DNA from 2 places in the Streptomyces violaceusniger Tu 4113 genome. Region 2 is predicted to be linked to the other one. Evidence: predicted binding sites of a transcription regulator. Region 2 holds the regulator's gene; the other holds the start of a gene.
What was found. Region 2 encodes HspR, which represses chaperone genes until heat shock. Its sites were predicted from a motif close to TTGAGNNNNNNNNNCTCAA; they were not measured.
Positions count from the first base shown of each region.

Region 1: the regulator HspR is predicted to act here: its motif matches at 7,205-7,223, upstream of lon (endopeptidase La).

Region 1 is NC_015957.1:1,480,973-1,495,766, forward strand. It holds gene STRVI_RS06680 (multifunctional oxoglutarate decarboxylase/oxoglutarate dehydrogenase thiamine pyrophosphate-binding subunit/dihydrolipoyllysine-residue succinyltransferase subunit) at 1-2,765, opposite strand, end outside; gene STRVI_RS06685 (HAMP domain-containing sensor histidine kinase) at 3,013-4,179, opposite strand; gene STRVI_RS06690 (response regulator transcription factor) at 4,320-5,060, opposite strand; gene STRVI_RS06695 (hypothetical protein) at 5,165-5,911, opposite strand; gene STRVI_RS06705 (rhomboid-like protein) at 6,455-7,108, shown strand; gene lon (endopeptidase La) at 7,246-9,663, shown strand; gene STRVI_RS06715 (Uma2 family endonuclease) at 9,800-10,393, shown strand; gene STRVI_RS06720 (short chain dehydrogenase) at 10,461-11,066, shown strand; gene STRVI_RS06725 (NAD(P)H-dependent oxidoreductase) at 11,173-11,727, shown strand; gene STRVI_RS06730 (TetR/AcrR family transcriptional regulator) at 11,863-12,441, opposite strand; gene STRVI_RS06735 (lysozyme) at 12,556-13,404, opposite strand; gene STRVI_RS06740 (MarR family winged helix-turn-helix transcriptional regulator) at 13,614-14,183, shown strand; gene STRVI_RS06745 (hypothetical protein) at 14,400-14,794, opposite strand, start outside.
Region 2 is NC_015957.1:232,752-247,545, reverse strand. It holds gene STRVI_RS01160 (pyridoxamine 5'-phosphate oxidase family protein) at 11-415, shown strand; gene proP (glycine betaine/L-proline transporter ProP) at 477-2,087, opposite strand; gene STRVI_RS01150 (cupin domain-containing protein) at 2,142-2,513, opposite strand; gene STRVI_RS01145 (heat shock protein transcriptional repressor HspR) at 2,688-3,167, opposite strand; gene dnaJ (molecular chaperone DnaJ) at 3,173-4,363, opposite strand; gene grpE (nucleotide exchange factor GrpE) at 4,409-5,065, opposite strand; gene dnaK (molecular chaperone DnaK) at 5,062-6,942, opposite strand; gene STRVI_RS01125 ((Fe-S)-binding protein) at 7,213-9,540, shown strand; gene STRVI_RS01120 (SpoIIE family protein phosphatase/ATP-binding protein) at 9,747-12,563, opposite strand; gene STRVI_RS01115 (FG-GAP repeat protein) at 13,277-14,794, shown strand, end outside.

The DNA of each region.
Region 1 (14,794 bases), 1.2 Mb from region 2:
TGGAGCTGCGGGAACAGCCGCGGGTGGACGGTGATCCGGTCGGGGGTGTTCACCTGGGACTCGGCGATCCGCTTGACGACCTCCTGGGAGACGGCCGTCTGGACCGTGACCGGGAACTCCGCCTGCGGCTCGGGGACCTCGGCCGGAGCCGGGGCCGAGACCGCGTCGCGGACCTCGGTGAAGACCTTCTCCAACTGGCCCTGGAAGTCCTGCAGCGCCTGCTCGGCCTCTTCCAGCGTGATGTCGCCGCGCCCGATCAGCGACTCGGTGTAGAGCTTGCGCACCGAGCGCTTCTTGTCGATCAGGTCGTACATCAGCGGCTGGGTGAAACCGGGGTTGTCGGTCTCGTTGTGGCCGCGGCGGCGGTAGCAGATCAGGTCGATGACCACGTCCTTGTTGAACGCCTGGCGGAACTCGAAGGCGAGCCGCGCGACGCGCACGACGGCCTCCGGGTCGTCGCCGTTCACATGGAAGATCGGCGCCTCGATCATGCGCGCGACGTCCGTGGCGTACATCGAGGAGCGGGACGCGGCCGGGGCGGCGGTGAAGCCGACCTGGTTGTTGATCACGATGTGCACGGTGCCGCCGGTGCGGTAGCCGCGAAGCTGCGACATGTTCAGCGTCTCGGCGACCACACCCTGGCCCGCGAAGGCCGCGTCGCCGTGGAGGGCGACGGGCAGCACCGTGAAGTCGGTGCCGGCCTTGCCGATGATGTCCTGCTTGGCGCGGACGACGCCCTCCAGGACCGGGTCCACGGCCTCCAGGTGGGAGGGGTTCGCGGCGAGCGAGACCTTGATCTGCTCGCCGTCCAGACCGGTGAAGGTGCCCTCGGCGCCCAGGTGGTACTTGACGTCACCGGAGCCGTGCATGGACTTCGGGTCGAGGTTGCCCTCGAACTCGCGGAAGATCTGCGCGTACGACTTGCCGACGATGTTGGCGAGCACGTTCAGCCGGCCGCGGTGGGCCATGCCGACGACGACCTCGTCCAGCCGCGACTCGGCGGCCGCGTCCAGCACCGCGTCCAGCAGCGGGATGACGGACTCGCCGCCCTCCAGGGAGAACCGCTTCTGGCCGACGTACTTGGTCTGGAGGAAGGTCTCGAACGCCTCGGCCGCGTTGAGCCGCCGCAGGATGCGCAACTGCTCCTCGCGCTCCGGCTTGTCGTGGTTGCGCTCGACGCGGTCCTGGATCCACTTGCGCTGCTTGGGGTCCTGGATGTGCATGAACTCGATGCCGGTGGTGCGGCAGTACGAGTCGCGCAGCACGCCCAGGATGTCGCGCAGCTTCATCATGGTCTTGCCCGCGAAGCCGCCGACCGCGAACTCGCGCTCCAGGTCCCACAGGGTGAGCCCGTGCTCGATGATGTCCAGGTCGGGGTGCTTGCGCTGGCGGTACTCCAGCGGGTCGGTGTCGGCCATGACATGGCCGCGGACCCGGTAGGAGTGGATCAGGTCGAAGACCCGCGCCGCCTTGGTGACGTCGTCGTCGTGGCTGACGTCGATGTCCTTGAGCCAGCGGACCGGCTCGTAGGGGATCCGCAGCGCCTTGAAGATCTCGTCGAAGAAGTCGTTCTCGCCGAGCAGCAGTTGGTTCATGATCCGCAGGAACTCGCCGGAGGCGGCGCCCTGGATCACCCGGTGGTCATAGGTGCTGGTCAGCGTCATGACCTTGGAGATGCCCAGCTTGTTCAGGGTGTCCTGGGAGGTGCCCTGGAACTCGGCGGGGTACTCCATGGCACCGACGCCGACGATCAGGCCCTGCCCGGGCATCAGCCGCGGCACCGAGTGGACGGTGCCGATGCCGCCGGGGTTGGTCAGGGAGGCCGTCACGCCGGTGAAGTCGTCCATCGTCAGCTTGCCCGAGCGGGCGCGGCGCACGATGTCCTCGTACGCCTGCCAGAACTCGAAGAAGTTGAGCGTCTCGGCCTTCTTGATCGCGGCCACGACGAGCTGGCGGTCACCGTTGGGCTTGACCAGGTCGATGGCGAGACCGAGGTTGATGTGCTCGGGCTTGACCAGGGTCGGCTTGCCGTCCTTCTCGGTGAACGAATTGTTCATCGAGGGCATCGCCTTCAGCGCCTGCACCATGGCGTAGCCGATCAGGTGCGTGAAGGACACCTTGCCGCCGCGGGCGCGCTTGAGGTGGTTGTTGATGACGATGCGGTTGTCGAACAGCAGCTTGACCGGGACCGCGCGGACCGAGGTGGCCGTCGGCAGCTCCAGCGACGCGTTCATGTTCTTCGCCACGGCGGCGGAGGGGCCGCGCAGCGTGACCAGCTCGGGGCCGACGGACGGCCCGGCGGGCTCCTTCTTGGAGACCGTCGGCTCGGCCGGAGTCGGCTTGACCGGAGCGGGCTTGGCCGGGGCCGCCGGAGCCGTCGGGGCGGCCTTCGCGGCGGGGGCCGCGGGCTGCGCCGGTGCGGGCTTCGGGGCGGCCGGGGCCGCCGCGGCGGGCTTGGCCTCGGCGGGCTTCGCGGCCGGGACGGCGGGCTTGGCCTCCGCCGGCTGGGCCGGAGCCGCCGGGGCGGCGCTCGCGGCTACTCCCTGTGGTGGCTTGGCCACCGCGGAGCCGGTGTCCTGACCCGGCTTGTAGTCGGCGAAGAAGTCCCACCAGGCTCGGTCGACCGAGTTCGGGTCCTGGAGGTACTGCTGGTAGATCTCGTCGACGAGCCACTCATTGGGGCCGAAGGCAGCGGCAGGGTTACTTCCCTGCCCGTCCTGTTCATCGGTCGAGACGCTCGAGGTGTTGGGGGACTGTGGCGACACGGCGGCAACCGCCCTCTTCCGCTTCCTAAGGTGGTGGACAGCGGGAATTAAGGCTACGCCCCTTGGACCCTTACGTGCAGGCCGCACTGGTCATCGTCGCGCAAGTCACATTGATTGGCGGGTTTCAGCGCATGACTCACCGGGAAACACCCGGAGTTTCGTGTGTTTCCTCACGTAGGGCAGCGCAAACGTGCACCCCCGCCGCTCGTATGGGCGCGACAGGGGCGACTTTACTTCAACTTTGATCTCAGGGGGTGGCCGGTTTGGATTCCGGGGCCGGTCCGGGGAGGCTGACCTTGATCCGGCAGCCGCGCGGGGACTCCGCCACGCCTATCCGCCCGCCGTGCAGGTCCACCGCCCAGCGCGCGATCGCCAGCCCCAGACCGGTGCCGCCGTCGCTGACCGGGCCCGGGCGGCGCCGGCCCCCGTTCGCCGAGCTGTCGGGGGAGAGCCCGCCCCGGTTGAACCGCTCGAAGACCCGGTGCCGCTCCGCCTCCGGGATGCCGGGACCCTCGTCCAGCACCTCCAGCTCCAGGCTCTCCGGGCCGGCCTCACCGCGCCGGGCGCGCACGGTCACCCGGCCGTGCGCCGGGCTGTGCTTCACCGCGTTGTCGATGAGGTTCGCCATCACCTGGTGCAGCCGTTCGGCGTCGGCGTGGGCGGTCAGCTCGGGCGGCGAGACGTCCAGATTGAGATGGACGTCCGTACGGGTGTGCGCGCCCGACTGGGACTCCGCGCCCTTGGCCATGCTCGCCTCCTTGAGGATTCCGGCCAGATACGGCCAGACCTCGAACCGCCGGGCGTGCAGCGGCACCACCCCGTTGTCGAGGCGGGAGAGATCGAGTAGCTGATCCACCAGGCGGCCCAGGCGCTGGGTCTGCCGCAGCGCGACCCGCATGGTCTCCGGATCGGCCTCCGAGACCCCGTCCACCACGTTCTCCAGCACGGCGCGCAGGCCCGCGATGGGGGTGCGCAGCTCATGCGAGACGTTGGCGACCAGCTCCTTGCGGTGGGTGTCCACCGCCTCCAGGTCGGCCGCCATCCGGTTGAACGCGGTCGCCAGGTCGCCGAACTCGTCCCGGCGCACCGCCGCCTCCACCCGCCGGGTGTAGTCGCCGTTCGCCATCGCCCGGGTGACCTCGGTCATCTCGTCCAGCGGGGCGGTCAGCCCGTGTGCCACGAACTGGGTGATCAGCAGCGAGGCGATGATCGAGAAGATGGTGATCACGCGCAGCTCGGTATCGGAGTGCACCGCCGCGAAGACCAGCCACGTGGTGATGATCACCGAGCCGATGACCAGCGCCCCCAGCGCCGCCTTGACCGAGCGGTACGGGTCGAAGGGCCGCAGCGCCTCCCAGATCCGGGCCCAGGTGGCGCGGGACAACGCCCGCCGGCCCCTGGGGTCCACGTACATCCGGCAGACCTTGGGAACCCGGGCCCCGGAAATCCGCCAGGCCTTGGGAATGAGGGCCCCGGGGATCCGCCAGACCTTGGGAATCCGGGCCCCGGGGATCCGCCAGACCTTGGGAACCCTGCGCGCCCAGCGGCCCTTCCTCATGCCGCCGGGGTCTCCAGGGCGTAACCGACGCCGTGCACCGTACGGATCCGCTCCGCGCCGATCTTCCGCCGCAGCGCCTTGATATGGCTGTCCACGGTGCGGGTGCCCGAGGCGTCCGCCCAGTCCCACACCTCGGCCAGCAACTGCTCACGCGAGAGCACCGCGCGCGGGGTGTTGGCCAGGCAGACCAGCAGATCGAACTCGGTCGGGGTCAGATGCACATCCGAACCGCGCACCCGCACCCGGCGCTGGGCGTGGTCGATCTCCAGCTCGCCCAGGCGCAGGATCCCGCTGCGCGGGGTGTGGGCGGCCAGCGCCGCCCGCTCCACCCGCCGCAGCAGCACATGCACCCGCGCGGCCAGTTCGCGCATGGAGAACGGCTTGGTCATGTAGTCGTCGGCGCCGACCCCGAGCCCCACCAGCATGTCGGTCTCGTCATCGCGCGCGGTCAGCATCAGCACGGGCACCGGACGGCGGGCCTGCACCCGGCGACAGACCTCCAGACCGTCGAAGCCCGGCAGCATCACGTCGAGGACCAGCAGATCGGGCTGCCACGCCTCGGCCGTGTCGACCGCCGCCGGACCGTCTCCCGCCGTCTGGACCTGGAACCCCTCGGCACGCAGCCGGGCCGCGATGGCGTCCACTATGGTCGGATCGTCCTCGACGACGAGGACCCGGCGCTGTGCGCCAGGGGTGGTCGTGGCGGTCCCGTTGTGACCGTTATGAGTCTGCTCCATACGCCCGCCCCTGCGTCTTCCGGTGAAACCCGCGGCTCGCGCCTGGTCATCGCTCAGCCGCGTTTGGTAGGCAAGCAAGCGTAAAGCCAGCGTACGCGGCTTTGCTACGCGCCCCGGACGGCGAGATGCACGACGTCGGGAACACCCCGGGCAACGGCGACCTCTTCCGTACGCACCTGCGTGAACCCGGCATTCCGGAGAGATTCCTCGAATGCGGGTGACGGCTGCGCCGACCAGACGGCCAGCACTCCGCCCGGTGCCAGGCGCGCCGCACAGGCGGCGAGCCCGGCGGGGGAGTAGAGGCCGTCGTTGTCCTCGGTGACGGTCCAGTCGGGTCCGTTGTCGATGTCCAGGCACAGCGCGTCATAGCTCTGCGGGGTCTGCGGCGCGCGCGGGCCGGTCCGCAGCCAGGCGACCAGATCGGCGTGCACGATCTCGGCGCGCGGATCGGCCAGCGCCCCGGCGGTCACGGCCGCCAGGGGTCCTTCGCGGTGCCAGTCGATCACCGCCGCCTCCCGCTCGACCACCGCGATCCGCCCCCACCGGGGCTCCGCCACCGCCTCGACCAGCGAAAACCCGACGCCGAGGCCGCCGATGAGCAGTGCGGGGGAGGGCCGGTCGGCGGGCAGCGCGCGCAGGGCGGCGCGGATGAGCAGCCGCTCGGAGCGGCCGTCGGAGGTGTCCATGAGGAAGCACCCATTGGCGATGATCTCGAAGACGGCGTCGCCCGACGGCCCCCCGTCACCGCGCCGCCGCAGCACCACCTCGCCGTACGGACCCTCCCGGCGGTCGACGGTCACCGGCCGGTCGTCGTCGGCGGGGCGGAGGTCGTACGGCGGCTGCGGCTGCATGGGGTGGGGTCCTCCCGGCTGGTCCTGATGCCGCCATCCTCGCGCCGGTCTCGCTCGCCGGTCCAACCGATTCCACCGGTGGTCCGGTGCCACGACGTCGCCCGCGTCACAGCCGGCACCACGGTGACATGACTCACGGCCTCCGGGTTGTTGTTCCCGCTGTCGCGGATATGCGGAGAGCAGAGGGAGAGCAGAGGGAGTGAGGAAGGGGCGCGGGCGTTGACGACATCGATACGAGGGACGACGGACGCGGAGCCCGGGGAGCCCGGGGAGCCCGGAGGCACGGACGCCTCCGGGTCACCCGGCTCTGGGGGTGCGGATGCCTCCGGGCCTATGGGGTCGGTGGGTGCGGATGCCTCCGGGCCTTCGGGCTTTGTGGGTGCGGGTGCCTCCGGGCACCCCGGCTCTGCGGGCGCGGATGCCTCTGGTGCGGCCCTTACGGCGTCGGTGGGGGCTGCGGCTTCTGCGGCCTCGACGGGGCCTACGGCGTGGGCGGCCTCTATGGCGTCGGCGGGGCGCGGGCGCCTTACGGCTGCCACAGCGGTGGGCCCGAGCGCGCTGCCGCGCCTCAGCAAGCCGCCGCTCCTCGACAAGCTTCCGCGCACGCTCATCCGCGTGCCGTTCACCCTCGGCTACACGCTCGTCCTGCTCGGCACCGGGCTCTACGCCCGCCTCGGCGACCCCGGCACCGTGCACGATCTGCTCGCGGACTCCAGTACCGATGTGTCCCACCTCTCCCAGCGGCCGCTGCTGACGCTGCTGTTCAGCGCGTTGTGGGCGGTGGGCGGGATCACCTCGCCCTATCTGGTCGTCTTCCCCCTGGTGCTCGGCGCGCTGGAGCGGCGCGTCGGCGGGGCGCGCACCGCCGGGGTGTTCCTGCTCGGCCATGTGCTGGCGACGCTGCTCACCGAGCTCCCGGTGGCCGCCTCCGTCGCCGTCGGGGATCTCCCGGCCAGTTCGCTGCGCCGCCTCGACTACGGGGTCAGCTACGGCCTGATCGCCTGCGCCGCCGCGCTCGCCGGGCTGCTGGTGCCCCGGCTGCGCTGGGCGCTGCTCGGCGGGATCGGCGTTGCGCTCGTCGCCGGGAGCCTCGTCGACTTCGATCCGCTCACCGAATGGGGCCATGGGCTCGCCCTGCTGATCGGCGTCGTCTGCTGGCTCTATGTCCGGCGAAACGCCAGGTGGCGGCCCTCCTAGAAGGGCGGCGACGCCGCCGAGGGCGGCTTCGCTCACAGCGAACGAGCGTCCGGGAACACCTGAGACCCCTCCGTGCATTGAGTGGGCATTGATTATTTGAGTCTCGCCGACTCAAGTTGCCTGCCGAAGGGGAGATCATGGCTTCGCTGTCCACACCGCTCACCCTGCCCGTACTGCCTCTCGACGACGAGGTCGTGCTGCCCGGCATGGTGGTGCCGCTGGACCTTTCCGATACCGAGGTACGCGCCGCGGTGGAGGCCGCCCAGGCCGCCGCACGCTCCAGTGGGAGCGGCAGCGGTAAGCCGAAGGTGCTGCTGGTGCCCCGCGTCGACGGCACGTACGCGGGCATCGGCACGCTCGGCACCATCGAGCAGGTGGGCCGGCTCTCCGACGGCGACCCCGGCGCGCTGATCCGCGGTGTGCGCCGCGTCCGCATCGGGGCCGGGACCACCGGACCTGGGGCGGCGCTGTGGGTGGAGGGGACCACGGTCGAGGAGATCGTGCCCGATCCGCTGCCCGGTACCGTCACCGAACTGATCAAGGAATACAAGGCGCTGGCCACGAGCTGGCTGCGCAAGCGCGGCGCCTGGCAGGTCGTGGACCGGGTGGAGCAGATCGAGGATGTCGCGCAGCTCGCCGACAACTCCGGCTACTCGCCCTTCCTGAGCGTGGCCCAGCGCGTCGAGCTGCTGGAGACCACCGACCCGGTGGCCCGGCTGAAGCTGGCCGTCACCTGGCTGAGCGACCACCTCGCCGAGCAGGACGTCGCCGAGTCGATCGCCAAGGACGTCCAGGAGGGCGTCGACAAGCAGCAGCGCGAATTCCTGCTCCGGCGCCAGCTCGAAGCCGTCCGTAAGGAGCTCGCCGAGCTGAACGGCGACCCTGAGGACGAGTCCGGCGACTACCGCGCCCGGGTCGAGTCCGCCGATCTGCCGGAGAAGGTGCGCGAGGCGGCCCTCAAGGAGGTCGACAAGCTGGAGCGGTCCAGCGACCAGAGCCCCGAGGGCAGTTGGATCCGCACCTGGCTGGACACCGTCCTGGAGCTGCCCTGGAACGAGCGCACCGAGGACGCGTACGACATCCAGGGCGCCAAGGCCGTGCTCGACGCCGACCACGCGGGCCTGGACGACGTCAAGGAGCGGATCACCGAGTACCTGGCGGTGCGCAAGCGCCGCGCCGACCGGGGCCTCGGCGTCGTCGGCGGCCGTCGCGGCGGCGCGGTGCTCGCCCTGGTGGGCCCGCCCGGCGTCGGCAAGACCAGCCTGGGCGAGAGCGTCGCCCGCGCGATGGGGCGGAAGTTCGTCCGGGTCGCGCTCGGCGGCGTCCGCGACGAGGCGGAGATCCGCGGCCACCGGCGCACCTACGTGGGCGCGCTGCCCGGCCGCGTCGTCCGGGCCATCAAGGAGGCGGGCTCCATGAACCCTGTCGTCCTCCTGGACGAGATCGACAAGGTGGGCTCCGACTTCCGCGGCGACCCGGCCGCGGCCCTGCTGGAGGTCCTGGACCCGGCCCAGAACCACACCTTCCGCGACCACTACCTGGAGGTCGAACTCGACCTGAGCGACGTGGTCTTCCTCGCCACCGCCAATGTCCTGGAGGCCATCCCGGAGGCCCTCCTGGACCGCATGGAGCTGGTGCGCCTGGACGGCTACACCGAGGACGAGAAGGTCACCATCGCCCGGGACCACCTGCTGCCCCGGCAGTTGGAGCGGGCCGGCCTGGAGCCGGGCGAGGTCACGGTGGCGGACGAGGCGCTGCGCAAGCTGGCGGGCGAGTACACCCGCGAGGCGGGCGTACGGACCCTGGAGCGCTCGATCGCCCGGCTGCTGCGCAAGGTGGCGGCCCAGCACGAGCTCGGCGAGCGCGAACTCCCCTTCACCGTCGGTGTGGCGGAGCTGCGCCCGCTGATCGGCCGGCCGCACCACACCCCCGAGTCCGCCCAGGACCCGGCCGAGCGCCGCACCGCCGTCCCCGGCGTGGCGACCGGGCTCGCGGTCACGGGCGCGGGCGGTGACGTGCTGTTCGTGGAGGCGTCGCTGGCCGACCCGGAGACGGGCGGCGCGGGGCTGAACCTCACCGGTCAGCTCGGCGACGTCATGAAGGAGTCCGCCCAGATCGCGCTCTCCTTCCTGCGCTCCCGCGGCGCGGAACTGGAGCTGCCGGTCGGCGACCTGAAGGAGCGCGGCGTCCACCTCCACGTCCCGGCGGGCGCGGTCCCCAAGGACGGCCCGAGCGCGGGCGTCACCATGACCACCGCCCTGGCCTCGCTGCTCTCCGGCCGCCAGGTGCGCCCGGACGTGGCGATGACGGGTGAGGTCTCCCTGACCGGGCGGGTGCTGCCCATCGGCGGCGTCAAGCAGAAGCTGCTGGCGGCGCACCGGGCCGGGGTGACCACCGTGATCATCCCCAAGCGCAACGAACCCGACCTGGACGACGTCCCCGCCGAGGTCCTGGACAAGCTCGACGTCCACCCGGTCTCGGACGTCCGCCGAGTCCTGGAGCTGGCCCTCGAACCCGCCCGGGCGGCCGCCCCCGAGGTTCCGGCAGCGGCGTGACGGACGCTGCCGGTGGCGCCGTGGCCCGGGATCCCGTGTCGAACGGAATTCCGGGCCACGCGTGACCTGTCGGCCGTGCGTATCGTTGGACTAACCGGCCGCAGCTTCGGTGTTCGCGGCGGGGAGGAGCGGCACAGTGACCGTCATGGCGATTGACAGGATCGAGATGGCCGACAGCAGCGACGAACTCACCTTGGACGCGATGTTCGAGGCGCTCGAGAAGATGCCCGTCCCCGAGGGAATCAAGGTTGAGATTGTCGAGGGGAACATCTACATGTCGCCGCAGCGGGACGTCCATTGGCACATCATCCGCAAGATCGTGCGGGCTCTCGAAGATCGCTTCGGGGTGAACGTGAACGTGCTGTCGGATGTCCGTATCGACTATCCCGGCTCTCTCAACGGCTTCGCGACCGATGTGACGCTGATCGCCGAGGGCGCTGTTAAGAACTCCAAGGGCCTGTGGCGCCATCAGGACGTCGAGTTCGTGGCCGAGGTGATCTCGAAGCGCACGGGTGCCAATGATTACGGCCCCAAGAAGGCGGCATACGCCACTGCCGAGGTCCCCGTCTACCTGATCATTGACCCCTACACCGGCAGGTGTCATCTGTTCACCGAGCCCAAGGAAGGCGCCTACGTCAACGAACGCACGGTGTCTTTCGGTGATGACGTGGATCTGACCAACACCCTTGTGGGCCTCACGCTCAAGACCGACGAGTTCCCCCGCGACTGACTCACCCGCGCTGCCTGGTTCCCACAGGGCCAGGCGGCGCGCCCCGCGCTCCGGCACGCTGGGCCGCATGAAGATCATCGTGATCGGAGCGACAGGAACCATCGGGCGTGCCGTGGCGGACGCCCTCGAAGGTCGGCATGAGGTCGTACGGGCCTCCCGCACCGGCGCCACCGGCGCCGTACGCGTCGACATGGCCGACCCCGCCACCCTCGACCACCTCTTCGCGACCGTCCAGGACATCGACGCCGTCGTCTGCTGCGCCGCCTCCGGCGCGCTGACCCCGCTCGGTGGGGACGCCTCGGACGAGGAGTTCACCGCCGGTCTGGACGCCAAGCTGCTGGGCCAGGTCGCCCTCGTGCGCCGGGCCCTCCACCACCTCCGCGACGGCGGGTCCATCACCCTCACCAGTGGGGTCTTCGAGAAGCCCACCCCCGGCGGGGCCTTCGGCGCGCTGGTGAACGCGGGGCTCGACGCCTTCGTCCGGGCCGCCGCGATCGAGCTGGAGCGCGGGCTGCGGGTGAACGCGATCTGCCCGGGATGGGTGCGGGAAACCTTGGAGAAGCTGGGCATGGACCCCGCCGAGGGGACCCCGGTGGAGACCGTGGCCCAGGCGTATGCGCAGGTCATCGAGGGGGCGGCGCAGGGGCAGGTGATCGTGTCCGGCCGCGGCTGACCCGGGACGGGGCCGGATCTGTTGGCAGCCGGACAGGTCTGTCTGGTAGCTTCGCCAGCGAAACAGACAGACCTGTCTGTTCGCACTCGTCATCCCGGAGGGATCCGTGCCGCGCACCCTGCTCGTCCTCGCCCACCCCAACCTCGCCGCGTCCCGCATCAACGCCGCGCTCGCCGAGGCGGCCCGGCCGGTGGACGGGGTCACCCTCCATGACCTCTACGCCACCTATCCCGATCTGCGGATCGATGTCGAGCACGAGCAGCGGCTGCTGCTGGAGCACGACCGGATCGTGCTGCAGTTCCCCTTCTACTGGTATTCGGCGCCGCCGCTGCTGAAGAAGTGGCTGGACGAGGTGTTCCTGCGCGGCTTCGCCTTCGGCGCCGGCGGCACCTCGCTGCACGGCAAGTCGCTGCTCATCGCCACCTCGACGGGCGGCGCCGAGAAGAAGTACCGGCCGGACGGGCTCCACCGCTTCCCGGTCGTCGAGCTGCTCAAGCCGTTCGACAACACCGCCCACCTCACCGGGATGCGCTACGAGGAGCCGCTCATCGTGCACGGCACCCATACGCTCGACGACACCGAGCTCGCCGCGCACCAGGACCGCTATCGCGAGCTGCTGGCCTCCGGCGTGATACGGGAGCGGGAGCTGACCGCCGTCTGAGCCACGCGTCACGCCCCACCCACGCGTCACGCCCCACCCGCGCGACACGGCGAAGGGCCCGGCCGCACCCCATGGGACCCCATGGGCGGCCGGGCCCTTCGCGTACGTACGAGAGCCAGACGCTGTGTACGAGGGCTACACCCGCGCCGGGCACGCCTCCGCGACCAGCGCCCGCGCCGCGTCCTGGGCCGCCTCCGCGCACTCCGGCCGCGGCTCCAGCGCGGCCGCCGCCATCGTCCCGTCCACGAGCACGGAGATCTGCAGGCCGAGCCGCTCGGGGTCGGCGGCCCCGGCCTCCCGGGCCAGCTCGGTCAGCCAGGCCCGTATGGCGCGCTTGTGCTCGGCCGTCGTGGCGTGCGGGGCGGTGCCCGGCTCGGTCTCGCCCGCGGTCCTGGTGAACGCGCAGCCGCGGAAACCGTCCCGCCTGGTCGTCGCGATCAGCGCGTCGAAGACTCCGACGAGACGGTCCCGGGGATCGGCGCCGGCCGCCTCGGCGGCCTGCCGCAGCGCCGCCCGCCAGTGCTGGTCCGACCGGTGCAGATAGGCCAGGACCAGATCGTCCTTGGTGCGGAAGTGGGAGTAGAGCGTCGCCTTCGCCACGCCCGACTCGGCGATGATCCGGTCCACGCCGACGCCGCGCACCCCATGGGCGTTGAACAGCGCGGTCGCGGTGGACAGGATCCGCTCATGGGCGGAGGGGCGGGCGGTGCTCATGATCATGCTCCTTGACTTGGCCGTAGGACGACCGACGCCCTCCAGCGTACAGACAGACCTGTCCGTACACCGGAGGGCGGACGCGCCGGATGTGGGGGGTGAGGAGGCGCGGGCTCAGCCGTTGGCGAGCGCCTGCAGCCGGTCCATGGCGCCGTTGAACTTGTTGTGGTCGCCGACCGTCGGGCCGGAGGAGGTGTACTGCCAGATGGTGTGGAAGCCCCAGCCCGCCGGAAGCTCGCCGACGGACGAGCCGTAGCGCGGAATCCACAGGGGGTTGACACCGCCGAAGGCGGCGGAGTTGCCCGTGCAGCTCTTCCACCAGCTCGTGGAGGTGTAGATCACCGGGTCGCGGCCGGTGCGCGCCTTGTAGGTGCTGTTGAAGGACTTGATCCAGTTGACCATCGCGCCGGCGCTCAGCCCGTAGCAGCTCGCGCCGTAGGGGTTGTACTCCATGTCGAGCGCGCCCGGCAGCGTCTTGCCGTCCTTGGACCAGCCGCCGCCGTGGTCCACGAAGTAGTTGGCCTGCGCGGCGCCGGTCGAGTTGTTCGGCAGGGCGAAGTGGTACGCGCCGCGGATCATGCCGACGTTGAGCGAGCCGTTGTACTGCTGGGCGAAGTTCGGGTTGGTGTAGCTCGTGCCCTCGGTCGCCTTGACGTAGGCGAACCGGACCCCGCTGCTCCACAGCGTCGCCCAGTTGACGTTGCCCTGGTGGCTGCTGACGTCCACGCCCTCGACGGTGGCGAGCAGCCCCGTGGGCGCCTCGCCGGCCGTGGATCCGCCCTCGTGCTTGAGTATCTGTGAACCCGCCCAGTCGTCCTCGGGGTGGGGGATGGCCTTGTCGCCCTGGCTCTGGGCGGCGAATGCCGCACCGGGCAGTGCGATGGTCATGGCGAGGAGAGCGGCGAGGAGTCCGATCAGCGCGCTGAGGGCGCGTCGGACCGAACCAGGTCTGTGCACGAGCATGGCGTTGCCTCCGAAGCCTCGGTGGGGGGAGAGAGGGACGTCAGATTGTTATGACCATGTCAGGACTGACGCTACGGGCGTAGATAGGCCGACGGAAGGGGGAGGGTGTGATGCCGTTGGTCTAATCCTGCGAAATACTGGTGGAGCTGCGGTAACAACCGCGCGTGGTAGAAACTTTCACGAAGTGAAAACCCGGAGAGGGCTCTGACGTGCACAACAACGCGGCACTGCCACCCGAACAGGGTGCGGGTGGCACCGTGGGCGGCATTGGTGTGGACCACGCATTCCTGGCTCTGGAGCGCGAATTGGCGGTTTTCCTCCGCAGAGCCCGAGCCGCTTCGGGGGAATTGGCCCGGGAGGTCCACCCGGAGCTCGAATCCGCCGCCTATGGCCTGCTGATGCGGCTGGAGGACGCGGGTCCGCAGCGCGCCACCGACCTCGCGGGCTTCGTGGGCGTCGGAAAGGCCACGATGAGCCGTCAGCTCCGCGCCCTTGAGGGGCTCGGGCTGGTGACGCGGACGCCCGATCCGGCGGACGGCCGGGCCTTTCTGGTGGAGTTGACCGAGGAGGGCCGCAGCCGCTTCAGCGCCGTACGGGTCGCCCGGCGGGCGCGCTACGCCCGCCGCCTCGCCGCGTGGGAGCGCGACGAGGTCGCCGAACTCGCCAGACTGCTGCACCGGTTGAACGCGGAGCAGGAGGCCGAGGACCCCGGTCAGGCGGCGCGGGCGGAGCAGGAGGCCGGGGATCCCGGTCAGGCGGCGCGGGCGACGCAGGAGTAAGGCGCTCATACCCGCCAGGATCGGCGACCCCCACGCATCCGGCGACGCGGACGTGGCAACCGCGCTACTCCGCCCCGGAGGCAGGGCAACCGCGCTACTCCGCCCTGGGGACGGGGCAATCGCGCTGCCTCGCCCCGGAGGCAGGGCCGCCGTGTCACCCCGCCCCGGAGGCATGGCGCCGTGTCGCCCCGCCCCGGAAGAGGGCGCCTCCGCCGGTCAGGGCTCCACGAAGACCACGGCCGCGTCGTCGTGGGTCTTGCCCCGCGGAAACGCCGTACCGTCCGGATCGGCGTGCTCGGCCGCCCGTACCCGGTCGATCAGCGCCTGCGGGCCTTCCTTGCGCAGCAGCGCGAAGCACTCGGCCCAGTCGCCCTCGCCGAACCGCTCCACCCAGCGCGTCGCGCCGTCGGTGAGCGCCGCCAGCGCCCGTACCTCGCCGCGCGGGAACTCCCCGGTGACGGCCTTGTCGGAGACCGTGGGGTCGGCGGCGGCGGTGAAGAAGCCGCCCTCCGCATTGCGCAGTGGGGCGAGCCGCCGGCCCTCGGCCCGCAGCCGGTCGATGCGGTCGTCCAGTACCGGAGTCACTCCGCCATGGGCCGGCTCGATGAGCA
Region 2 (14,794 bases):
GTTCTGGGCCATGTCTGTCGATCCCCGCAACCCCGAGCCCGGGTACCTCGATTTCTGGCGCGAACGCCATGTGTGCACCCTGACCACCCCCCGCCCGGACGGCACCCCGCATGTCGTCCCGGTCGGCGTCACCTACGACCCCGAGGCCGGGCTCGCCCGCGTCATCGCGAACCGCCACAGCCGTAAGGTCGCCCATGTCCGGGCGGCGGGCGAGGGCGGTGCGCGGGTCGCGGTCTGCCAGATGGCGGGCAGGCGGTGGGCCACGCTGGAGGGGCTCGCGGTCGTACGCGAGGAGCCCGAGCTGATCGCGGAGGCGGTACGCCGCTACGCCGAGCGCTACGAACGCACCCCGCGCCCCAACCCCGACCGCGTCCTCATCGAAATCACCCTCACCCGCGCCATGGGCAAGGGCTGAGTCCACGCCACGGGCAAGGGCTGAGGCCACGCCACGGGCAAGGGCTGAGGCGCGGGCCGCGTCACTCCTCGTCCTCCTCCTCCCGGTGGCCCGCCCCCGCCCAGGGGTGGCGCAGCCGGATCCAGACGTCGCGGGCGTGCCGCCCGGCCTCCGTACGGCTCTCGGCCACCGCCGTACGCGCCTCCTCCTCGGTCTCCACCATGGGCCCCGAACCGCGCAGCGGCTTCCCCGCCGTCTCATGCAGGAACAGCGTGGCGATCAGCCCGATCACCCCCGCCGCCATCAGGTAGAAGGCGGGCACCAGCGTGTTGTGCGTGGTGGCCACCAGCCACGAGGCCAGCAGCGGCGTCGTCCCGCCGAACAGCGACACGGAGAGGTTGTACGAGATCGACAGCGCGCCGTAGCGCAGCCGGGTCGGGAACAGCGCGGGAAGCGTGGCGGCGCTCGTCCCCGCGAAGGTGACCAGCATCGCGCCCAGGATCAGACAGCCGATCGCGGGCATCAGCACGCCGCCCGCCCGGATCAGCAGGACCGCCGGAATGGCCAGCGCCACCAGGCCCAGGCTGCCGACCAGGAACAGCGGCCGCCGCCCCCAGCGGTCGGAACCGCGCCCGACCACCGTGATCGCCAGCACCACGAACAGCATGGTGCCCAGCACCAGCACCTGGGCCGTGGTGGCGTCCTGGCCGAGCGTGGAGGTCATGTACGTCGGCAGATACGACGTCACCATGTAGTTGGTGACGTTGTACAGCAGCACCAGGCCCATGCAGATCAGCATCGCCTCCCAGTGCCGGGTGAAGATCTCCCTCAGCCGCCCCCTCCCGGACTGGCGGGCCTCCTCGATCGGCACGGTGTCGCCGTGCGCCTCCGCCGCCTCCGCCGCCTCGGCCGCCCGCTCGGCCTCCTGCTGGAACGCCGGGGTCTCCTCCAGCCGCAGCCGCATATACAGACCGATCAGCCCCAGCGGCCCCGCCACCAGGAACGGCACCCGCCAGCCCCACTCCACCATCCCGGTCTCACCGATGGTGGCGGTGAGCACGGTGACCAGACCGGAGCCCAGCGAATAGCCGATGAAGGTGCCGAAGTCGAGCCAGCTACCGAGGAAGCCACGGCGCTGATCGGGCGCGAACTCGGCGATGTACGTGGTCGCCCCCGCGTACTCACCGCCGGTCGAGAAGCCCTGCACCACCCGGCAGGCCAGGAGCAGCAGCGGGGCGGCGAAGCCGATCTGGGAATAGCCGGGCAGCAGACCCACCGCGAAGGTGCCGATCGCCATCATGATCATGGTGGTGGACAGCACCCGCCGCCGCCCGATCCGGTCGCCCAGCGGCCCGAACACCAGCCCGCCCAGCGGCCGCACCAGGAACGCCACGGCGAAGGTGGCGAACGTGGAGACCACCTGGGTGGCGGGGTCGTCGCCGGGGAAGAAGACCTTGCCGAGGGTGACCGCGACATAGGCGTAGACACCGAAGTCGAACCACTCCATGGTGTTGCCGACCGCGGTCGCCGCGACCGCACGGCGCATCCCCGGCTTGTCGACAACGGTGACTTCCTCGATGGCCAGCGGCTCCTTGCGGCGCCGCAGCAACGTCCGGATGAGCTGGTCGGTACGGGCACTCCGGTGCGGCCACCCTCTGCGGGATCCACGCGGTGGTGTCCGACCGGTACTCATCTCGTCCCCTGCCGACGGCTGAACCGCTGCAAGAGGCCGCTGCCGCCCCCCGCGTCAGGCCCCGGCCTCACTCGACTTCGCATACGTCAACGCCATCTGCCCGGCGACGTCGTACACCACGACCTGCTCATCGCCGACGACCCAGGCGTCATGGCCGGGCGCCACCACATACACGTCCCCGGGCCCCACCTCGGTCTCCGCGCCATCGGCCGTGCGCAGCCGCATCCGGCCCTGGACCACGATCCCGCTGTGGTGGACCTCGCACAGATCGGTCCCCACGATCGGCCGCACCGACTCCCGCCAGCGCCATCCGGGCTCGAAGGTGCCCACGGCGAAATCCAGCCCGGTCAGATGCAGGGCTTCGATATGGCCTCCGGGAAAGTCACGCCGTTCATCCGGCTTCTCGATCGTCTTGACTTCCACCATGGCGATACCTCCTCCCATATCTCCATGGTGCGCCCGGGACGCCGCATCGGCGCGCCCGGCCGACGGCCCCAGCGGGCAGGCACTGGGCAGGCGCGGAGCAAGGCTCCGGGCACGCGAAAGCCCGGTGGCCGTAAGGACGGTCACCGGGCCTGCGATCAGCGGCGCGCCGGGGTGCTACTCCGGGCGCCTGGGGCGCCAGACCACCAGAGCGCTGCTCTGCTGGACGTCCTGGTAGCGGACCAGGTCGCGGCGGTAGGAGGCGTGGACCTGGGCCTCGCGCTGCTGCATGGCGGTCGCGGCGCCCTCGACCGCGGCCTGGAGCTCGGCGACATGGGCCTGGAGAGCCGCGACCTGGTTCTCCAGTTCGATGATGCGCTTGATCCCGGCAAGGTTGATGCCCTCGTCCTGGGACAGCTGCTGCACCTGGCGGAGCAGCTGGATGTCGCGCGCGGAGTACCGCCGGCCACGGCCGGCGGTACGGTCGGGGGAAACCAGGCCGAGGCGGTCGTACTGACGCAGGGTCTGCGGGTGCAGCCCGGAGAGCTGAGCCGCCACCGAGATGACGTACACCGGCGAATCCTCGGTCAGCTCATAAGGGTTACGGGGCCGGCCGGCGCCCGTGCCTCCGATGCCTCCTCGGCCGTGCGACTCCATTGGGGTCACGCTCCCTTCGCGGCCTTGAACAGCTCCGCCCGTGGGTCCTCTCCCACGGTCGCTTCGCGATACGACTCCAGCGCGCCCCGCGCCGTGTCGCTCAGCTCCTGCGGCACCGTGACCTCGACGGTGACCAGCAGGTCTCCGCGCGTGCCGTCCTTACGGACCGCGCCCTTGCCACGGGCGCGCATCGTCCGTCCGTTGGGCGTGCCGGGCGGCAGCTTCAGGGTGACCGGCGGGCCGCCCAGGGTCGGGACCTTGATCTCGCCGCCGAGCGCCGCCTCCGGAAGGGTGACGGGCACGGTGACGGTCAGGTTGTCGCCCTTACGGCCGAAGACCGGATGCGCGTCCACGTGCACGACCACATACAGATCGCCGGCCGGGCCGCCGGTCTCGCCCGGGGCGCCCTTGCCGCGCAGCCGGATCCGCTGGCTGTCGCTGACACCCGCGGGGATCCGGACCTGCATGGTGCGGGCGGAACGGGCCCGTCCGCTGCCCTTGCAGGTCTCGCACGGGTTCTGCGCGATCAGGCCGCGGCCGCGGCACTCCACGCACGGGTCGGTGAGCGAGAAGCCGCCCCCGCCGCCCCGGCTGACCTGGCCGGTGCCGACACAGGTCGGGCAGACCCGCGGGGTGCCGTCCCGGTCGCCGGTGCCCGAGCACGCCTTGCACGGGGCCTGGCTGGACATCCGCAGCGGGACCGTGGCCCCCTCGACGGCCTCGGTGAAGCTGAGCGTCACCTCGGACTCGATGTCCTGGCCCCGGCGGGGCTGGGCACGGGTGGCGCCGCCGCGGCCGAACAGCCCGCCGAAGACATCCCCGAGCCCGCCGCCGAAGCCGCCGGCGCCACCGCCACCGGCACCGCCGCCGCCCTGGGCGCCGCCGAAGAGGTCGCCCAGGTCGAAGTTGAAGTTCCCGGTGCCGCCCGGACCGCCGGGACCGGGGCGGAATCCGCCGTTCCCGAAGAGCGAGCGGGCCTCGTCGTACTCCTTGCGCCGCTTGGGGTCGCCGAGGATGTCATTGGCCTCGGAGATCTCCTTGAAGCGGTCCTCCGCCTTGGCGTCGCCCTTGTTGGCGTCCGGGTGGTACTCGCGAGCGAGCTTCCGGTACGCCTTCTTGATCTCCGCCTCGGTCGCGTCCTTGGGGACGCCGAGGACTTTGTAGTAGTCCTTCTCCACGAAGTCCTTGGTGCTCATCCTCGACGTCCCTCCTCTCCTGCTGCTCCCGCGATCACCGTCACGTCAGCCCTCTTCCGGGCCACCGCTCTCCTCGTCCGGCGCCGCGGCCTCGCCTTCGCCACCCTTGGCGGTGGCTCCCGGCTGGGGCTCGGCGACCGCGACCCGCGCCGGGCGGATCGTGCGCTCGCCGATTCGATACCCCGGCTGCAGAATCTGCACGCACGTGGTCTCGGTGACATCCGGTGCGTACGAATGCATCAGCGCCTCGTGCACCAGCGGGTCGAAGGGCTCGCCCTCCTTGCCGAACTGCTGCAGGCCCAGCTTCGACGACACCGCCTCCACCGATTCGCCGACCGACTTGAAGCCGCCGACGAGCTCGCCGTGCTCACGGGCGCGGCCGATGTCGTCGAGCACGGGCAGCAGCTCGGACAGGAGGCTCGCCACGGCGATCTCCTTGACCGTCACCCGGTCCCGCTCGACCCGGCGCCGATAGTTCTGGTACTCCGCCTGGAGCCGCTGGAGGTCGGCCGTCCGCTCGCTGAGGGCGGTACGCACCTGGTCCAGCTGTGCCTGAAGGGCTACCTGCTCGAGGTCCCCGGCCGGGGCTGCCGGGCCCGCCTTGTCGGCGGACCCGGCGCCCTTCGCCGCGTCGTCGGGGGTCTGCGCGGCCTCGGAGGGGACGTCGGGCTGCTCCTCGAAGCCCGGGGTCTCCTCCGTCACGCCGCACCACCCCGGCCCTTGTCGGCCTTGTCGTCGTCGACGATCTCGGCGTCCACCACATCGTCATCGGCCTTGGCCTGGCCCGCGGCACCGGCGTCACCGGCGTCACCGGCGGCGGCACCGGCCGCGTCCGCGCCGTCCGCCTGGGTGTTGGCGTACATGGCCTGGCCCAGCTTCTGGCTGACCGCGGCGACCTTCTCGGTCGCGGTGCGGATCTCGGCGGTGTCCTCACCCTTGAGCTTCTCCTTCAGCTCGGTGAGGGCCTCCTCGACCTCGGTCTTGACCTCGCCCGGGACCTTGTCCTCGTTGTCCTTGAGGAACTTGTCCGTCTGGTAGACCAACTGCTCGGCCTGGTTGCGGGTCTCGGCGGCCTCGCGGCGCTTGTGGTCCTCCTCCGCGTACTGCTCGGCCTCGCGCATCATGCGGTCGATGTCGTCCTTCGGCAGCGCGGAGCCGCCGGTGACGGTCATCTTCTGCTCCTTGCCGGTGCCGAGGTCCTTCGCGCCGACGTGCATGATGCCGTTGGCGTCGATGTCGAAGGTGACCTCGATCTGCGGCACGCCGCGCGGGGCCGGCGGCAGGCCGGTCAGCTCGAACATCCCGAGCTTCTTGTTGTACGCCGCGATCTCGCGCTCGCCCTGGTAGACCTGGATCTGCACGGACGGCTGGTTGTCCTCGGCCGTGGTGAAGATCTCCGAGCGCTTGGTCGGAATGGTCGTGTTGCGCTCGATCAGCTTGGTCATGATGCCGCCCTTGGTCTCGATACCGAGGGACAGCGGGGTGACGTCCAGCAGCAGGACGTCCTTGACCTCGCCCTTGAGGACACCGGCCTGGAGGGACGCGCCGATGGCGACGACCTCGTCCGGGTTGACGCCCTTGTTGGCCTCCTTGCCGCCGGTCAGCTCCTTGACGAGCTCGGCGACGGCGGGCATGCGGGTCGAGCCACCGACCAGGACCACGTGGTCGATCTCGGACAGCGAGATGCCCGCGTCCTTGATGACGTTGTGGAACGGGGTCTTGCAGCGCTCCAGCAGGTCGGAGGTGAGCTGCTGGAACTGGGCGCGGGTGAGCTTCTCGTCCAGGTGCAGCGGGCCCTCGGCGGACGCCGTGATGTAGGGCAGGTTGATGGTGGTCTCGGACGAGCTGGAGAGCTCGATCTTCGCCTTCTCAGCGGCCTCGCGGAGGCGCTGCAGGGCCATCTTGTCCTTGGACAGGTCGACGCCGTGGCCGTTGTTGAACTGCTTGACCAGGTAGTCGACGACGCGCTGGTCCCAGTCGTCACCACCGAGGTGGTTGTCACCGTTGGTGGCCTTGACCTCGACCACGCCATCGCCGATCTCCAGCAGCGAGACGTCGAAGGTACCGCCGCCGAGGTCGAAGACCAGGATGGTCTGGTCGTCCTTCTCCAGCCCGTAGGCGAGCGCGGCGGCGGTAGGCTCGTTGACGATACGCAGGACGTTGAGGCCCGCGATCTCACCGGCTTCCTTGGTGGCCTGGCGCTCGGCGTCGTTGAAGTACGCCGGGACGGTGATGACCGCGTCCGCGACCTTCTCGCCGAGGTACGACTCCGCATCCCGCTTGAGCTTCTGCAGGATGAAGGCGCTCATCTGCTGCGGGTTGAAGTCCTTGCCGTCGAGGTTGACCTTCCAGTCGGTGCCCATGTGGCGCTTGACCGACCGGATGGTGCGGTCGACGTTGGTGACCGCCTGGCGCTTGGCCACCTCGCCGACGAGCACCTCGCCGTTCTTCGCGAACGCCACAACGGACGGCGTGGTCCTGGCGCCCTCGGCGTTGGTGATGACGGTGGGCTCACCGCCCTCGAGAACACTGACGACGGAGTTCGTCGTACCCAGGTCGATGCCGACCGCACGTGCCATTTCGGGATCCTCCAGCTACAGCATTGAGTGGAACAGGCTCAAGCGTGCATCAGCCCGATCGCCGCTGTCAACAGACCTGAGTCGCATGGGCTCAAGTTTTATATGAGGCTTATGCCCAACCAAGCACGGATGAGAGGGAGAAGGGGCCAAGTGAGCGACACAGATCACCGGCTCGTCGACTACATACGCCCCCGTCCGGGCGGGTAATCTCGGTCAGGCCATATTAAGTTACTGCTTAGTAATCCAGCTCGCAGGTTCGAGGAGCCCCATATGCAACTCGCCGCGATCATCGTGTCGCTGGTCCTCACCGCGGTCGGCGTTGCCCTGCTCGGCCGGGCCGTCGCGCAGTTCGTGCGCTTCTTCAAGCTCGGCGCACCGGTCCCAGCGGGGGCCAGGACCGACAACCCCTACCAGCGCAGCGTGACCCTGGCCCGGGAGTTCCTCGCGCACACCCGCATGAACAAGTGGGGCGTGATCGGCGTCGCCCACTGGTTCGTGGCGATCGGCTTCCTGACCCTGCCGCCGACCATCATCAACGCCTACGGCCAGCTCTTCCAGGCGGACTGGACGCTGCCGATCCTCGGCGGCTTCCTCCCCTACGAGCTGTACATCGAGTTCATCGGCACGATGACCACCCTGGGCATCCTGACGCTCATGGCGATCCGGCTGCTCAACCTGCCCAGCCGGGCCGGCCGCAAGTCCCGGTTCGCGGGCTCCACCGCCTGGCAGGCGTACTTCGTCGAGTACGTCATCCTCATCATCGGCGTCGCGATCATGGCGCTGCGCGGCACCGAGGGCGCGCTGCACCACGTCGACACTTACGAGCCCGCGTACTTCGCCTCGTATCCGCTGGTCCAGCTCTTCGACGGGCTCAGCGTGGACACGGTGCAGAACCTGACCTACCTGTTCGCGATGATCAAGCTCGGTACGACCATGATCTGGATGATCACGGTCAGCACCAACCTCGACATGAGCATCGCCTGGCACCGCTTCCTGGCCTTCCCCAACATCTGGTTCAAGCGCAACGCGGACGGCGACGTGGCGCTCGGCGCGCTGCAGCCGATGGTGAGCGAGGGCAAGCCGATCGACTTCGAGGACCCGGACGAGGACGCCCAGTTCGGCGTCTCGCAGATCGAGCACTTCTCCTGGAAGGGCATCCTCGACTTCTCCACCTGCACCGAATGCGGCCGCTGCCAGTCGCAGTGCCCCGCCTGGAACACCGGCAAGCCGCTGTCGCCCAAGCTGCTGATCATGGCGCTGCGCGACCATTCGCACGCCAAGGCGCCGTATCTGCTGGCCGGTGGCGGCGCTGTGACATCAGCGGCTGGCGCCGCGGGCATGGAGGGCGAGGAGAAGGCGAGCGAGGGGCAGCTCGCGGACGTGCCCGCGTCCGCGCTGGCCGAGGCCGAGCGCCCGCTGATCGGCACGCTGGAAGAGAATGGCGTCATCGACCCCGACGTGCTGTGGTCCTGCACCACCTGCGGTGCGTGCGTCGAGCAGTGCCCGGTGGACATCGAGCACGTCGACCACATCGTGGACATGCGCCGCTACCAGGTGATGATCGAGTCCTCGTTCCCTTCCGAGGCGGGCACGATGCTCAAGAATCTGGAGAAGAAGGGCAACCCCTGGGGGCTGGCCAAGAAGCAGCGCCTCGCGTGGACCAAGGAGCTCGCAGCGGACACAGGCTTCGAGGTGCCGGTCGTCGGCAAGGACATCGAGGACCTCACCGAGGTCGACTACCTGTACTGGGTCGGCTGCGCGGGCGCCCTGGAGGACCGGGCGAAGAAGACCACCAAGGCCTTCGCGGAGCTGCTGCACATCGCGGGCGTCAAGTTCGCGATCATGGGCGGCGACGAGGCGTGCACCGGTGATTCCGCCCGCCGCCTGGGCAATGAGTTCCTCTTCCAGCAGCTCGGCCAGCAGAACGTCGAGATGCTGAACATGGCCTTCGGCGAGGACGACGAGGACGAGTCGTCGAAGAAGCCGAAGTCGGCGAAGAAGATCGTCGCGACCTGCCCGCACTGTTTCAACACCATCGCGAACGAGTACCCGCAGCTTGGCGGCGAGTTCGAGGTCATCCACCACACCCAGTTGCTGCAGCACCTCATCGACGAGGGCAAGCTGGTCCCGGTCACCCCGGTCGAGGGTCTGATCACCTACCACGACCCCTGCTACCTGGGCCGCCACAACAAGGTCTACACCCCGCCGCGCGAGATCATCGCCAAGGTGCCGGGGCTGCGGAACGAGGAGATGCACCGCCACAAGGAGCGCGGCTTCTGCTGCGGCGCGGGCGGCGCCCGGATGTGGATGGAGGAGCGGATCGGCAAGCGCATCAACAACGAGCGCGTGGACGAGGCACTGTCCCTCAACCCGGACATCATCTCCACCGCCTGCCCGTTCTGCCTGGTGATGCTGACCGACTCCGTCAACGGCAAGAAGGCCGCGTCTGACAGCGGCTCCGCCGCGGGCGGGAAGGCGAAGGAAGAGCTGCAGGTCGTGGACGTGGCGCAGCTCCTCCTCGACTCGGTGAGGACCCCGGCGGCGCCGGAGGACGGCGGCAAGAACGCCGAGGAGCCGGAGCCGGCCCCGGCCAAGTAACGCCGCAACGGATGCGCTGAAGCCCGCCCACGGGGTCCGTGGGCGGGCTTCTGGCTGTACTGAGGGCCGTAAGGCGGCCCTGACAGTTGTAAGGCGGCCACGTTGCCCTTTGCCGGCCCTCAGGAGCGCCTACGGCCCCGTGAGCGCCTTACGGCTTTCATGCGAGCCCTATGCGAGCCCTGGAGCGCCCTGAGGCCCTGAGGCCCTTAGGACCGCGGCTTGACGCTCTTCGACAGCGGCAGCGCCTGCTCGGTCCAGATGACCTTGCCGTCCGAGGTGTAGCGGGTGCCCCAGCGGTCGGCGAACTGCGAGACCAGGAAGAGCCCCCGGCCGCCCTCGTCCGTCGTCCCCGCGTACCGCAGATGCGGGGAGGTGCTGCTGGTGTCGAAGACCTCGCAGATCAGGCTGCGGTCGCAGAGCAGCCGGACCCGGATCGGGCCGGTCGCATAGCGGATCGCGTTGGTGATCAGCTCGCTGAGGATGAGCTCGGTCGTGAACGCGACATCGCCCAGATCCCACTCCGCCAGCTTCCGCGCCACCGCGGCCCGCACCGCGGCCACCTGCGACGGGTCGGAAGCCACCTCCCAGTCGGCCGTCAGACCGGGCTCCAGCACCCTCGTACGGGCCACGATCAGCGCGATGTCATCGCTCGGGCGGTCGGGCAGCAGCGCGTCCAGCACGGCCGTACAGGCGTCCTCGGGCGTCCGGCCGGGGTGGGACAGGGCATCGCGCAGCATCTCAAGACCGGTGTCGATGTCCCGGTCGCGCTTCTCGATCAGCCCGTCCGTGTAGAGCACCAGATGGCTGCCCTCGGGCAGGTCCAGCTCCGACGTCTCGAAAGGCAGCCCGCCCAGGCCCAGCGGCGGCCCGGCCGGGAGATCGAGGAACTCCACGGAGCCGTCCGGACGCACCAGCGCGGGCGGCGGATGACCGGCCCGCGCCATCGTGCACCGCCGCGTCACCGGATCGTAGATCGCGTACAGACACGTCGCCCCGGTGATCCCCTCACTCCCACCGCCGTCACCGTCCAGTCCGCCAGGGCCCTCGTCCTGGTCGATCCGGGCGATCAGGTCATCGAGGTGGGACAGGATCTCATCGGGCGGGAGATCGAGCGTGGAGAAGTTGTGCACCGCCGTCCGCAGCCGCCCCATCGTCGCCGCCGCATGGAGACCATGCCCCACCACATCGCCCACCACCAGCGCCACCCGCGCTCCGGGCAACGGGATGACGTCGAACCAGTCGCCCCCGACCCCCGACTCGGCCGGCAGATAGCGGTACGCCACATCCAGCGCGTTCTGCTCCGGCAGCATCCGGGGCAGCAGGCTGCGCTGGAGGGTGACCGCCATGGTGTGCTCGCGGGTGTAGCGCCGGGCGTTGTCGATGCTGACGGCGGCCCGGGTGACCAGCTCCTCGGCGAGGGAGATGTCGTCCTCCTCGAAGGGCTCCGGCTTCTCCGCGCGCATGAAGCTGGCCACGCCCAGGACGACGCCCCGGGCCCGCAGCGGGACCGTGATCATCGAGTGGATGCCGTAGTCGACGATCCGCCGGGCGTGCTCGGGGTCCTGGTCCTGCCAGCCGGCGAAGTCGCTCAGGACCGGCTCGACCGTCACCGCTCCGCTGCGGAAACCGCGGGCCTGGGGCGCGCTCGGGCCGAAGTCGATCAGCATGCCGAGGGGGTAGAGCGGGCCGTCGTCGCGGATGCCGCTGAGGGCCGTACGGCGCAGGACGGTACGGCCGCCGTCGGCGACCGCCACAGCGCCCCACGGGCCCGAGTCCGGGGCGCCGAAGCCCGCCGCTCCGTCCGGGGGCTCCTCGCCGCGCAGCACCGAGTCCGCGAGGTCCACCGAGACGTAGTCGGCGAACCGGGCCACCGCGTACTCCGCCAGCTCCTGGGCGGTGCGCACCACGTCCAGCGTGGTGCCGATGGAGACGCCCGCGTCGTACAGCAGCTTGAGCCGGTTGCGCGCGAGGTCGACCTTGCCGGACAGCGCGCGCAGCTCCGTGGTGTCGCGCAGGGTGGCGACGCTGCCGGGCGGGCCGCCGTCGCGGTCGGTGGGGCGGTGGCTGACGGACAGCAGCCGCTCACCGGCCGTATGGACCTCGTCGGTGGCGGGGCGCCCGGACACCAGCAGGGCGGCGGTGTGCGGATCGAAGCCGAGCTCGGACACCAGCCGGCCCTCGGCGTCAGGCGGGAGATCGAAGAGCCGGCGCGCCTCGTCGTTGGCGAGCACCAGCCGCCTGTCGCCGCCGACGATCAGCACGCCCTCGCGCACCGAGTGCAGCACCGCGTCATGGTGCTCGTACATCCGCGTCATCTCGGCCGGGTCCAGCCCGTGGGTCTGGCGCCGCAGCCGCCTGCTGACCAGGGCCGTGCCCGCCGTGGCGAGCGCCATCGCGGCCGCGGCCGCGCCGAACAGCAGCGGAAGCTGATGGTCGGCCGCACCGCTGACCTTCTTGATCGTGATACCGGCCGCGACCAGGCCGACGACCTTCCCGTGGCTGTCCTTGACGGGCACCACGGACCGCACGGACAGGCCGAGCGTGCCGGTGAAGGTCTCCTGAACCGTCCGGCCCTCCGCCGCCGGGCGGATGCTGCCCATGAAGTGCTTGCCGATCCGGGCGGGGTCGGGGTGGGTGAAGCGGATCCCCTGGGGCGTCATGACGACGACGAAGTCGACGTGGGAGCCCTGACGGGCACGCTCGGCGAGCGGCTGCAGCACGGCGCTCGGATCGGGGCCGCGGATCGCGCTCACCATGCCCGGCGCGCTCGCGAAGCTCTCGGCGACCGCCATGGAGCGGTTACGGGCCTCCCGCTCGCTGTCGTAGCGGGACTGCAGGACGAGCGCCACCACGGCGGCGACGACCAGCAGCAGCACGACCCCCACCTGCAGGACGAAGACCTGGCCGGCCACGGTGCGCACACCGCGCACCGGGTTCCGGCGGGGCTGCCCGTAGCCGCGGCCGTGAGCGGTGCCGTGGCCGGAGCCGGGACCGGATCCGCCGCCGGTCCGGCCGATGCGCACCGGCGACCGCTCCTGCGGGCCCCGCTGGGCGTACGCGCCCTGCCGACTCTGCGGATCCCAGTGGTCATGGGAATCCGGCGAGACCTGCGGATCGGATTGATCGCGCTGATCTCGCTGACCCTGCTGGTCCTGCTGAACGCGCCGCCCACGTCGCTCCCACGCCGAGCGGGGCCCCTCACGCCGACCCCGTGGGCGCCAGTCGTTCATCGTGCGGGCCAGCGGAACTCGTGGGCGACCGAAAAGTCCGGCCATGTCGTTATTTCTAGCACCCTCGCTCAGCGGCGGGCGAGCGGCATCCGCCGCCGGGCGCCGAGCGCTCCCGTCCGACATCGCGGCTACACCCCGCCCGAGCCCTCTTTCGCCGGTCTCGCCGCTTCACCCGTCACCCGCACACCGTGCGTTAAGCACATGACTGCCCCCGTTTTTCCGCGTTGAAGTTCCGCGTCGACCGACTACCGATACTGGCCGTGAAGTATCCCTTCTCACAACGACGTTACGAATTCCCTACAGGATCATGCCCGACGGCGCATAGGTAAATGTCCTGGACAGACCTTGTGCCCTAAAGGTCATCTTTACAGCCAAGCGGACTGATCGGTCCCGCGTCCTCGCGCCTACAACCATCGAGCGGACGAGGACGAAACGCCAGGCATCACCCTCGTAACGAAGTGCCGCGCCCCTTGGCCTCAGCCGCCCTGATGGGTTGAGGTGGCCCGATGACGCCCGCACCTCCCCCCACCGCACCACCCGGCCGCGTCCCGGGCCCCCGACGCCGCGCCCTCCTCCGCACCCTCCTCCGCGTCCCCACCGCCTCCACCGCCTCCATCGCCGCAGGTACGGCCTGCCTGGCGCTGCTGCTGGCCGCCTGCGGCCCCGGCGACGGCGGCGCACGGGGTGGGCGCGACGGCTCCTCCTCCGCCAGCGGGTCCGTCATCACCCCCACCGCCACCACGCCCGTCCCCCACGGCAAGGGCAGCCGGCTGCCGGATGACGTCAACGGCGACGGCTATCCCGATCTGCGGCTCCCCGTCCCGTCCGGCAAAGGGGGCCTGCCCAGCCGGATCGCCTTCGTCCACGGCTCGTCCCACGGCCTGAATCCCGCCACCCGCACCGTGCTGCGCCACCGCGACCTCGGCCTGCCGTCCCAGGACGTCACCGTCGCGGGCGCGACCGAGGTGGCCACGGCCGACCTCGACGGCGACGGCTACGCCGACGTCACCACCACTGCGGGCGAGGCCCTCGGCGAACGCGAGACGGAGCGCACCCGGGCCACCGTCCGGACGGTCCCCTACATCTCCTGGGGCGGCCCAGGCGGCCCCCAGAGGACCCGCTCGGCCGCCCGCGTCCAGCTGACCGGCCCGGACGACGGTGTGGACGCCCAGCGCCCGACCGTCGGCGACTTCGACGGCGACGGTCACCACGACCTGGCCCTGATCCGCGAGGATCGCCATTCGCTGCTGGTGCTGTACGGGCCGTTCAACCGGGCGGGCAAGGCCGCCCGGACCGTTCCGTACGCGAGCCCGCTGGACGGCCACGGCGAGATCGGCGATCTCATCGCCGACACCATCGCGGACAGCCACTCCGCGGATGGCACCGCCGACGGCCACCGCGCCACCGACGGCCACCGCTCCGCCGACGGCCACCGCGCCACCGATCTGGTGGTGCACGCGGTCAACGACAACGACCAGTCCGGCTCCACCCTCCTCGCCGCCGGCTCCCACGGCCTCAGCGCAGAGGGCCGCAGTCTGCGCGAGGGCAACGCGATCACGTTCGGCGACTTCGACGGCGACGGCCGCCGCGATGTCGCGGTCGGCGACAGCGGCACCCGCAACGACGAGCCGGGCGTCGAGACGGAGCGGCCGGACATCGGTAAGACGGTGAGCGTCTACTACAAGCGGACGGCGCAGCCGGGGCGTGCCGATCCGCGCCCTCTCGAACCACGCCCCCTCAAGATGCCGGGGATGTCGGGCAAGCTGGCCGCCGCCGATACCGACGGTGACGGCACCGATGAGCTGGCCGTCTCGCTCGGCCGGGGCGGCGTCGAGCTGCTCACCCTGCGCCGGGCCTCCCACACCGCCACACCCCGCGTCGCCGGGCGTCACCTCCTGACCCGCGCGGCACCTTCCGTCGTGGACGGCAAGACGATCCGTAAGGGCGAGCGCGCGGCCCGGCTCTACGACGTCGCCGACTTCGATCATGACGGTAAGGACGAGGTCGTCCTGGCGTGGGGCCCC